DNA from 2 places in the Frankia sp. RB5 genome. Region 2 is predicted to be linked to the other one. Evidence: riboswitches for the same ligand, from Rfam matches in the RefSeq annotation. Region 2 holds a riboswitch; the other holds the start of a gene.
The links. A riboswitch is a leader RNA that binds a small molecule or an ion and turns the genes downstream of it on or off. The one in region 2 is predicted to bind S-adenosylmethionine.
Positions count from the first base shown of each region.

Region 1: it holds a riboswitch for S-adenosylmethionine, as region 2 does, so the genes downstream of both, thrC (threonine synthase) here and AC6EXY_RS17910 (aminotransferase class V-fold PLP-dependent enzyme) in region 2, are expected to answer to the same signal.

Region 1 is NZ_JCBATA010000017.1:478-4,854, forward strand. Features, by position in the region: partial or broken gene groEL (chaperonin GroEL) at 1-197, opposite strand, end outside; gene thrC (threonine synthase) at 493-1,770, opposite strand; SAM riboswitch class I at 1,779-1,896, opposite strand; gene AC6EXY_RS11010 (HAD family hydrolase) at 2,007-2,804, shown strand; gene AC6EXY_RS11015 (alpha,alpha-trehalose-phosphate synthase (UDP-forming)) at 3,238-4,377, shown strand, end outside.
Region 2 is NZ_JCBATA010000031.1:74,110-78,486, reverse strand. Features, by position in the region: gene AC6EXY_RS17915 (methylenetetrahydrofolate reductase C-terminal domain-containing protein) at 1-85, opposite strand, end outside; gene AC6EXY_RS17910 (aminotransferase class V-fold PLP-dependent enzyme) at 407-1,822, opposite strand; SAM riboswitch class IV at 1,851-1,964, opposite strand; gene AC6EXY_RS17905 (hypothetical protein) at 2,029-2,436, opposite strand; gene AC6EXY_RS17900 (DUF2867 domain-containing protein) at 2,896-3,384, opposite strand; gene AC6EXY_RS17895 (DUF1634 domain-containing protein) at 3,520-3,978, opposite strand; gene AC6EXY_RS17890 (sulfite exporter TauE/SafE family protein) at 3,975-4,377, opposite strand, start outside.

The DNA of each region.
Region 1 (4,377 bases), on a different contig from region 2:
TCGTACGGGTCCTCGAGCTCGATCTCCTTGGCGATGGAGACACCGTCGTTGGTGATCGTGGGGACGCCCCACTTCTTCTCCAGAACGACGTTGCGACCCTTGGGGCCGAGCGTGACCTTGACCGCATCGGCCAGCTGGTTCATGCCGCGCTCCAGGCCGCGCCGAGCCTCCTCGTCGAAGGCGATGATCTTCGGCATGGTTTCTGGGTCCTCCCAGTGGGATGGCAGGGTTCGATGGCCTGGCCACAACGACGCCCGCGACGGACGGTCCCCGACGGCACCAGAATGGGCGGATCGGGCAACCTCGCCGTTTCAGCCTTGGCACTCCCCAGGGGAGAGTGCCAAGTCCTGTTTAGCACTCGACATGGGAGAGTGCAAGCTCGCTCCCGTCGAGTGAGGCCTCGAGTCGCCTGCCTGTCACCCGCCCGTCACCCGCCCGTCGCTCCCGCCCAGTGGGGTACCGGGTCGCTCGATCGGGGGTGGTGGCGGTCGGTCAGTCGTCCCCGAGTCCCGCGGCCTCGAACGCACGCAGAGAGGGCTTGATCGTGGCGGTCGGGCCGCCGGTCTCGACGAGGGGGTCGAGGGTCTTCAGCCCGTCGCCGGTGTTGTAGATGACGGTCTCGGCGGCCGGGTCGAGCAGCCCCTCGCGCAGCAGGCGGCGCAGGTTCGCCACCGTGACGCCGCCGGCGGTCTCGCCGAAGACGCCCTCGGTGCGGGCCAGTAGCCGCATACCCTCGACGATCTCCTCGTCGGTGACGTCGGTGATCGCGCCGCCGGTGCGCCGCGCGACGTCGAGCGCGTAGGGCCCGTCGGCCGGATTGCCGATCGACAGCGACTTGGCGATCGTCGACGGCTTCACCGGGGCGACCGTGTCGCTCCCGCGGGCGAAGGCGGCGGCCACCGGGTTGCAGCCCGCGGCCTGCGCGCCGAACACCTTGTACGGCGTCGGCTCCACCAGCCCGAGCTTGCCGAGCTCGCCGAACGCCTTGTCCACCTTGGTCAGCAGTGAGCCGGACGCGATCGGCACCACGACCTGCTCCGGCAGCCGCCAGCCGAGCTGCTCGGCCACCTCGTAGCCCAGCGTCTTGGAGCCCTCGGCGTAGAACGGCCGGACGTTGACGTTGACGAATGCCCACTCGTACTCGCCGGCCAGCTCGCTGCACAGCCGGTTGACGTCGTCGTAGGTGCCCTGGATCGCGACGAGCGTCCCGCCGTACACGCCGGTGGAGACCGTCTTGCCCGCCTCCAGGTCGTGCGGCACGAGGACGACCGAGCGCAGCCCGGCACCGGCGGCGTGCGCGGCCACGGACTGGGCGAGGTTGCCGGTCGACGCGCAGGCCACGGTGGCGAAGCCGAGCTCGCGGGCGGCGCTGAGCGCCACCGAGACGACCCGGTCCTTGAACGAGTGCGTCGGGTTGGCGCTGTCGTCCTTGACGTACAGCGTCTTCATGCCGAGCTCGGCGGCCAGGCGCGGAGCCGGGCGCAGCGGCGTCCACCCGGCGCCGAGCGAGACACGCCGCGCCGGGTCGTGGCCCGCGGGCAGCAGCCCGACATAACGCCACAGGTTGCGCGGCCCGCGTTCGATGGACTCCCGGGTGACCCGGCCGAGCAGATCGGCGTCGTAGGAGATCTCCAGTGGGGCGAAGCACTCCACGCACACGTGGGTCGGGGAGAGCGGGTAGGTTGCGCCGCAGTGACGACAGGAGAGGCCGACGGCGGGATTCGCGACGTCGAGGGCGGAGGCGGAGGCGCGCTCGGGCGCGAGAGTCATAGAGGAGCTCCTCATCTTTCCCGCGTGGCGGTCTGCCGCGGGTCGGAATTAGCACCTGCCGCGCATCGGATGCGGGTGGTTGCCGGGGCTTCGCTGGGCCGTTCCCTCTGCCCCTCTGGATGAGCCAGATGAAGTTGTCTGTCCGTACTGTAGACCGTGTGCGGGCGATCGTGCAGCGGTGTTTCACGCTTCACGTTCGGGTAGGGCCTCACCGGCAGACCAAGGAGTCCATGACTGTGAGTATCCGCGTCGTCTACACCGATCTCGACGGCACGATGGTCGGCCCGAAGGGCTGCTTCTTCCGTGCCGAGGGTGGGGCGATCACCCTGGAGCCGGCGCGGGCGCTCACCGAGCTGCACGCGGCCGGCATCGCGCTGGTCCTGGTCAGCGGGCGGACCCGGCCTCAGCTCGTCGAGGCGGCGCAGATCTTCGGCGCGGACGGCTTCATCGGCGAGCTCGGCGCGATCGTCGGCTGGAACGACGGCCTGGACAGCGAACTGCTGCGCGGCGCGATGCCCCCCGAGTACGACCAGGTCCCCACCGAGCTGCTCGACCGGCTGATCGAGCGCCACCCCGGCCGGCTCGAGCTGCACACCCCCTGGCACGCCGGCCGGGAGGTCGACGTCATGCTCCGCGGGCGCATCGACGTCCCCGAGGTCGACGGCTGGCTCGCCGAGAGCGGCTTCTCCTGGCTGAGCATGCGCGACAACGGCCTGATCTCCCCCGCGCACATGCCCCACCTCGGCGGTTCGCCGCACGTCTACCATCTCGTCCCCGACGGCGTCGGCAAGGGCGACGCGGTCGCCCACGACCTCAAGCGCCGCGGCATCGCGCCCGCCGAGGCGATCGCGATCGGCGACTCGGCCAGCGACCTGGAGATGGCCGCGCACGTCGGCCGCATGCACCTGGTCGCCAACGCGCTGCGCCACCCCCACATCAGCGAGCACCTGGCCCGCTACGACAACATCACCGTCGAGTCGGGCCCGGTCGGCGCCGGCTGGGCCAGCGCCGTGCGCACCGCCCTCGCCGAGTAGGGTGCCGTCACGCTTTGTGATCTTTGTGTCGACCGCGGTGTCGGGTCGCTGTGGGTGAGGTCGCTGGTGGGGGTTGCAGGGCTGAGGGGCTACCTGTGTCGTTCTACCGGGTTCGGTGTCCGTTTCGTCCCGGCGATACAGGAGGACTCGTTCCCACGCATGCCCAGGAAATCTGGGTAACTCCGTAGCGATGTCCCCGGGACGCCTTCCGGACACCGGACGGACGACCTGCGGTCATGTCCGGCCAGCGCGGCGCCCGACGGGTGGGGCAAGCCCGGCCGGCGGGCCCGGCCACCCGCCCCGATGGCCTACCCTCCGCAGTGTGCAACGCATGCCGAGAGTCGAGCAGGGCGCACCCGCGCGCGCCTCGGCACAGGGAAGCAGGTCGCGGGGAGCCACGTCGCAGGGAGCTGCGGAATCGGGAACGGCCCGGGTGCTCGTCGCCTCCAACCGCGGCCCAGTGGCCTTCGCCGCCGGCGACGACGGGGAGCTGGTGCTGCGACGCGGCGCCGGAGGGCTGGTCAGCGGGCTGAGCCAGGCGGCGGCGGACGCGCCCGCCGAGGCGCTGCCGATGGTGTGGGTGTGCGCGGCCCTCGGCGACGCCGACCGGCGGGCCGTGCGCGCGACGCCGGGCGGCCGGCTCGACCTCGCCGGGCACGACACCGGCGGCACGGCCGTGCGGATGCTCGACGTCGAGCCGACGGTGTTCGACCGGGCCTACAACGCCATCGCCAACCGCACCCTGTGGTTCATCCAGCATCTGCTGTACGCACCGGCGACGCAGCCGGTGTTCGGGCCGGTGTTCCGTCGGGACTGGGCGGCCTACGAGGCGTACAACGACATGTTCGCGGAGGCCCTCGCGCACGAGGCCGCGCCGGGCGCCGCGGTGCTGGTGCAGGACTACCACCTGACCCTCGTCCCCGGGCGGCTGCGGGAGCTGCGACCGGACCTGCGCATCGCGCACTTCAGCCACACCCCGTGGGCGCCGCCCGAGTACTTCCGGCTGCTCCCGGACGACATCGGCGAGCAGATCCTGCGGGGCATGCTCGGCGCCGACCGCCTCGGCTTCCTCACCGACGCCTGGGCCGACGCCTTCGAGGACTGCGTGCGGGCCCTGCCGGGCGTCCGCGTCGAGCCACGGGAACTGCTCGTGGCGCCCCCGCCGGGAGGCTGGCCGTCCGGTGACCCCCAGGCACCGCGGACCGTGCGGATCGGTGTGCATCCGCTCGGGGTGGATGCCGACGAGCTGCGGGCGCGGGCAGGCGCGCCTGACGTCGCCGCCCGCGCCGCCGAGCTGCGCAGGGCGACGGCGGGCTGCCGGCTGATCGTCCGGGTCGACCGGACCGAGCTGTCCAAGAACATCGTCCGCGGCCTCGCGGCCTACCGCGAGCTGCTGCGCTCCCGCCCGCAGTGGCGCGGGAAGGTCACCCACCTGGTCTGCGCCTACCCGTCCCGGCACGATCTGCCCGAGTACCGCGAGTACACGGCCGCCGTGCTGCGCCTCGCCGCCGAGATCGAGGACGAGTTCGCCACCGAGGGCTGGCGGCCCCTGCGCCTGGAGCTCACCGACGAC
Region 2 (4,377 bases):
CGGCGCATGGTCCGTGCGCCATCTGCTTGGGGCATCGGGCGACCGCGTCACCCCACGTGGCCTCGGCGAACGTCCCGATGTTCATCACGCCAACACTGTCCGGCGAGGCCATCGACGGGCGGTTTCCGGTCGATAAGGCGCGTGTTAAAGCTTCCCGGAGACCGCCACAGTCGCGTGCCGCCCGGTCCCGCGGGACCGGACGGCCGGCAGCTCCTCATAAGCCGCATATCGGGCTGACTTCCCTCCGCTGGGAAGGGGGTGCGGAGGGCGGCGGCACCGTGTCGCGAATGCGCGGCCGCCCGTCCTTTTTGTCCCGAATGTGCGACACGGGCTGCCGTGAAACGGCCAGAAGGCTGCCACGACCCGCCGCGGCGACACCCACGAAGAGCGTGACCCGAGAGGCGATCTACGTGCCGCAGGGGGAGGGGGAGGGGGCGGGGGCGGAGGCGGCGGGGGAGGCGTACTGCTCGACCCAGGCGGGGGGACGGCGGTCGTCGGGGGTCGGCTGCCACTGGCCGTCGCGGTGCGCGTAGCCCCAACCGGGGCCGACGCGCAGGTAGGTGGCGAGGGCGTCGAGAAGGCGGTCGATGTGGGCGACGGTGGTGCCGACGCCGACACTGGCCCGCAGCGCCCCGCCGGGCGCGCCGAGCCGGGCGAGCAGCGGATGGGCGCAGAACCGCCCGGCGCGCACACCGATGCCGTGCTCGGCCGACAGGAACGCCGACACCAGCGCCGGGTCGTGCCGGCGCAGGGAGAAGGTGACGACCCCGACCGGCTCGCCGCCGTCCGGCCAGATCCGGTGGATCACCACGTCGTCGAGGGCGCCGAGGCCGCGCAGGAGCCGGTCGCGCAGCACGGTCTCGTGGCGTTCCCAGGCGCCGGGGGGCAGCGCGGTGAGCACCCGGCAGGCGGCGGCGATCGCGGTGGCGCCGGCGAGGTTCGGGGTGCCGGCCTCGTGCCGGGCGGGGCCGGTGGCCCAGTCGACGCCGGTGGTGGACACCTCCCGCACGGCGCCGCCGCCGGCGAGGTAGGGAGCGGCGCTGTCGAGCCAGTCGGCCGGGCCGACGAGGACGCCGGCGCCGAACGGGGCGTAGAGCTTGTGCCCGGAGAACGCGAGGTAGTCGATGCCGAGAGCGGCCATGTCGACCGGGCGGTGCGGCGCGAGCTGCGCGGCGTCGACGAAGAACCGGGCGCCGGCGTCGTGCGCCATCCGGGCGAGGCGGGCCAGCGGCGGCGTCTCGCCGGTGACGTTCGACGCGCCCGTCACCGCGAGCAGGGCGACCGGAGCGGCCCGCAGCTCGGCCGCGAGCGCGTCGAGGGTCGCCTCCAGCGTCGGCTGGGTCGCGACGCAGCGGACGTCGCCGGTGCCGCGCCGGCCGCCGCCCCGCCAGGGCAGCAGGTTCGCGTGATGCTCCAGGTCGACCAGGACGACCCCGCCGGCGGTGGCGGGCAGCGCGCGGGCCAGCAGGTTGACGGCGTCGGTGGTGTTGCGGGTGAACACGACGAGATCGCCGTCGCGGGCGCCGACGAAGCGGGCGACGTCGCGGCGCGCCCCCTCGTACAGGCTGGTGCACACCTGCGAGGCGAACCCGGCGCCGCGGTGCACGCTCGCCGAGTAGGGCAGCACCCTCGCGACGTGTTCGGCGACGTCGGACAGGCACGGCGCGCTCGCCGCGTAGTCGAGGTTGGCGTACTCCACCACACCGCCGCCGACCACCGGCACGGTCAGCCCGGCGCCCTCCACCGCCAGCAGCGCCTGCGGCACCTCGGGTGCCTGGGGTGCCTGCGGGCATGCGGGCACGGCAGAGATGATCGATGTCATCATCGCTCCACGATTGGACCCGTGAACGGGTCTGCACTTGCCGCAGGCTGGTCGCCGCGGCCCCGTCACCACCCGGGGCACCCCACTGCGCTACGAGGGTTGCCGGCCAGCAAGCCGGGGCTGAACACTGGCACTCAGGACGTTGCCGGTGACTCTAGCAAGAGCCGTGCGTCGCCGTACCCCGACTGGTCAGTGGTGGCGACGGTTCAGTGTGGCGTGGCGCTGCGGACGGTTCGGTCGAGCATGTCGCCGGCGAGCAGGACGCGGTCGGCGGACGGCTGCTCGTATCGGTACTGGCGGGCGCGGATGTGGCGGAGGAAATCGGGCTGGGGCGCGAAACCGTAGATGTTCAGGTAGTAGGTGACCGCATCCGACCAGATCCAGAATCCATCGGTGCGGTGGCCGGCCGGGACGGAGCGTCCTTTCAACCGGTCCACCACGTCCGCGTTCCGGGTCGTGCTCTCGCCGATGAGGTGGCCGGCATTGAGGTAGGCCAGCAGGCTGGCCATCTCCTCCCCGGGGGACAGCCGCTCGCGCTCCCCGAAGCTCGGCCGCCCGTCGACGACCGCGTAGACGTCGGCGAGTCTGGGCAGTGGGATATCTGGGTTCGTCATAAGTCCTCGCTTGGCTTGAAGTCGGTTCACTCGCCGTTGTGAGGGCACCCACGCCACGGGCCTCGTGCCTGCGGTGCCGCCGCGTCGGCGCAGGTGAAAATGGGTGTTTTGGAAAACACCCGGCAATGGCACCATGAGAGGACGGGGGTGACGACGGCACATGACCGGCGGCGCCACCGCCGCCGCGCGACGCCCCACGCCCACGGGCCTCCCTCTACGCCACCGCAATCAGCCAGAACACGAATAAGCCCATGCATTCTAGTGCAGCCATCCACCCGAATCGTGGACGGGCTCACTCCGGAGGATCGTGCGCCGCAGCGGTCGGCCGGCGGGGCGGATGAGGATGGAGTACGCCCGCAGCGCGTTCACCGGCACCGCCGACGACGTCCTCGCCGCTCGCCGCACTGCCGACCCCCACCTGACGACGTCTCCCGCGGCGCAGCGGGGCCGCGGGCTTCCTCAGTCCCCGCTGTCGCGCGGCGCGGCCAGGGCGCGGCCGGCGCGGGTGAGCAGGAGGGGCAACGTGCGCTCGTGGACCGGTGCGGCCGCCTTCCAGAGCAGACGGCCGGCCGCGCGCCGGTAGCGCACGCGCGTCACCCAGGTCACGGCGGATGCCTCCACCAGGGCGGCATTCGACGCCTCGACGAGGGGCGACGGCGCGGTCAGGACGATCCGCCCCGGCTCGTCCTCGGTGACCTGCCAGCCCAGCACGTGGGTGGGGGAGCGCAGGGGGCCCAGTCGCAGCCGCAGGCCAAGGCGCCAGCCCACGATCAGCACCGGGCGCAGCGCCGCGGGGGACCCCTCGAACACGGCGCGGGCCCAGTCCCGGGCGCTGTGGGCGTTCGCGTCCGGGTACGCCAGCGTGAACGCGACGGAGTAGTCGTCGCCGCCGGAGCCGCCGCCGTCGGTGGGAGGAACGGCGCTGCGCCGGGCACGGTCGATCGTCATGTATCCCCTCCGGGAACGCGCGCAGGCTGATCCGCCGTCAGTCGGAATCGTATGATCCGGCCGCGGTACGGGTGTCCGGCAGCGCCCCCGGCGTTGTGGCGGGCCGCGGCCCGCGTGGGGGCGTGCCTGCGGGCGTCAGCCGGCGGCGCCGAGGCTGCCGGCGACGACCAGCAGGGTGAGCACGACGGCGGAGACGGCGGCCAGCCAGGGGCGGCGAGCACGCAGCCACCACAGGCCGGCGGTGGCGACCCCGAGCGCCGGTGTCGCCGCCAGGACCACCATGCCGAGCAGGATGACGGCCGCGGCCTGGCCGTGGCGCAGGCCGCCGGCGAGGTCGGACAGCGTGAGGGCCGCCCCGCCGCCGAGCAGGTCGCCGCTCGGGCCCCCTACCCAGGCCGCGCCGTTCTGGGCGAGGGCGACCACGAGCCCGACCAGCACGATCGCGGCGCCGAGGCTCCCCCCGATCCGCAGCACCACCGCGACCGGGCGTGCTCCCACCTCGAGGACCTCCCGCCCGTGGTCCGACCTCGGGTGGGGGTACTCCTCGGCGGGCATCGCGACACCTGCCTCGTCGTCGGTGGGGGCGGACGTCAAGCCAGGCCCCGCAGCAGCATCTGGACGCTGATGACGAGCAGGACCACGAGGAAGATGGTCCGCAGCGTGCTTGTCGGCACCACGGCGAGCAGCCGGGAGCCCAGCCGCGCGCCCGCGACGGTGCCGAGCGCCACCGCGCCCGCCAGCGCCGGCACGACGTCGCCCCGCTGCAGGTAGACGACGGCGCTCGCGGCGCCGGTCACGCCGATCATCAGGTTGCTGGTCGCCGTCGAGACCTTGATCGGCAGGCGCATCGCGAGGTCCATCGCCGGGACCTTCATCGCGCCGGAGCCGATACCCAGCAGGCCGCTGACGGCGCCGGCGGCGGTCATCATCGTCAGCCCGGTGGCGGTCCGGGTCACGCGGTAGGGGCGGCGGGTCGCGCCGCCGGGTCCGCCG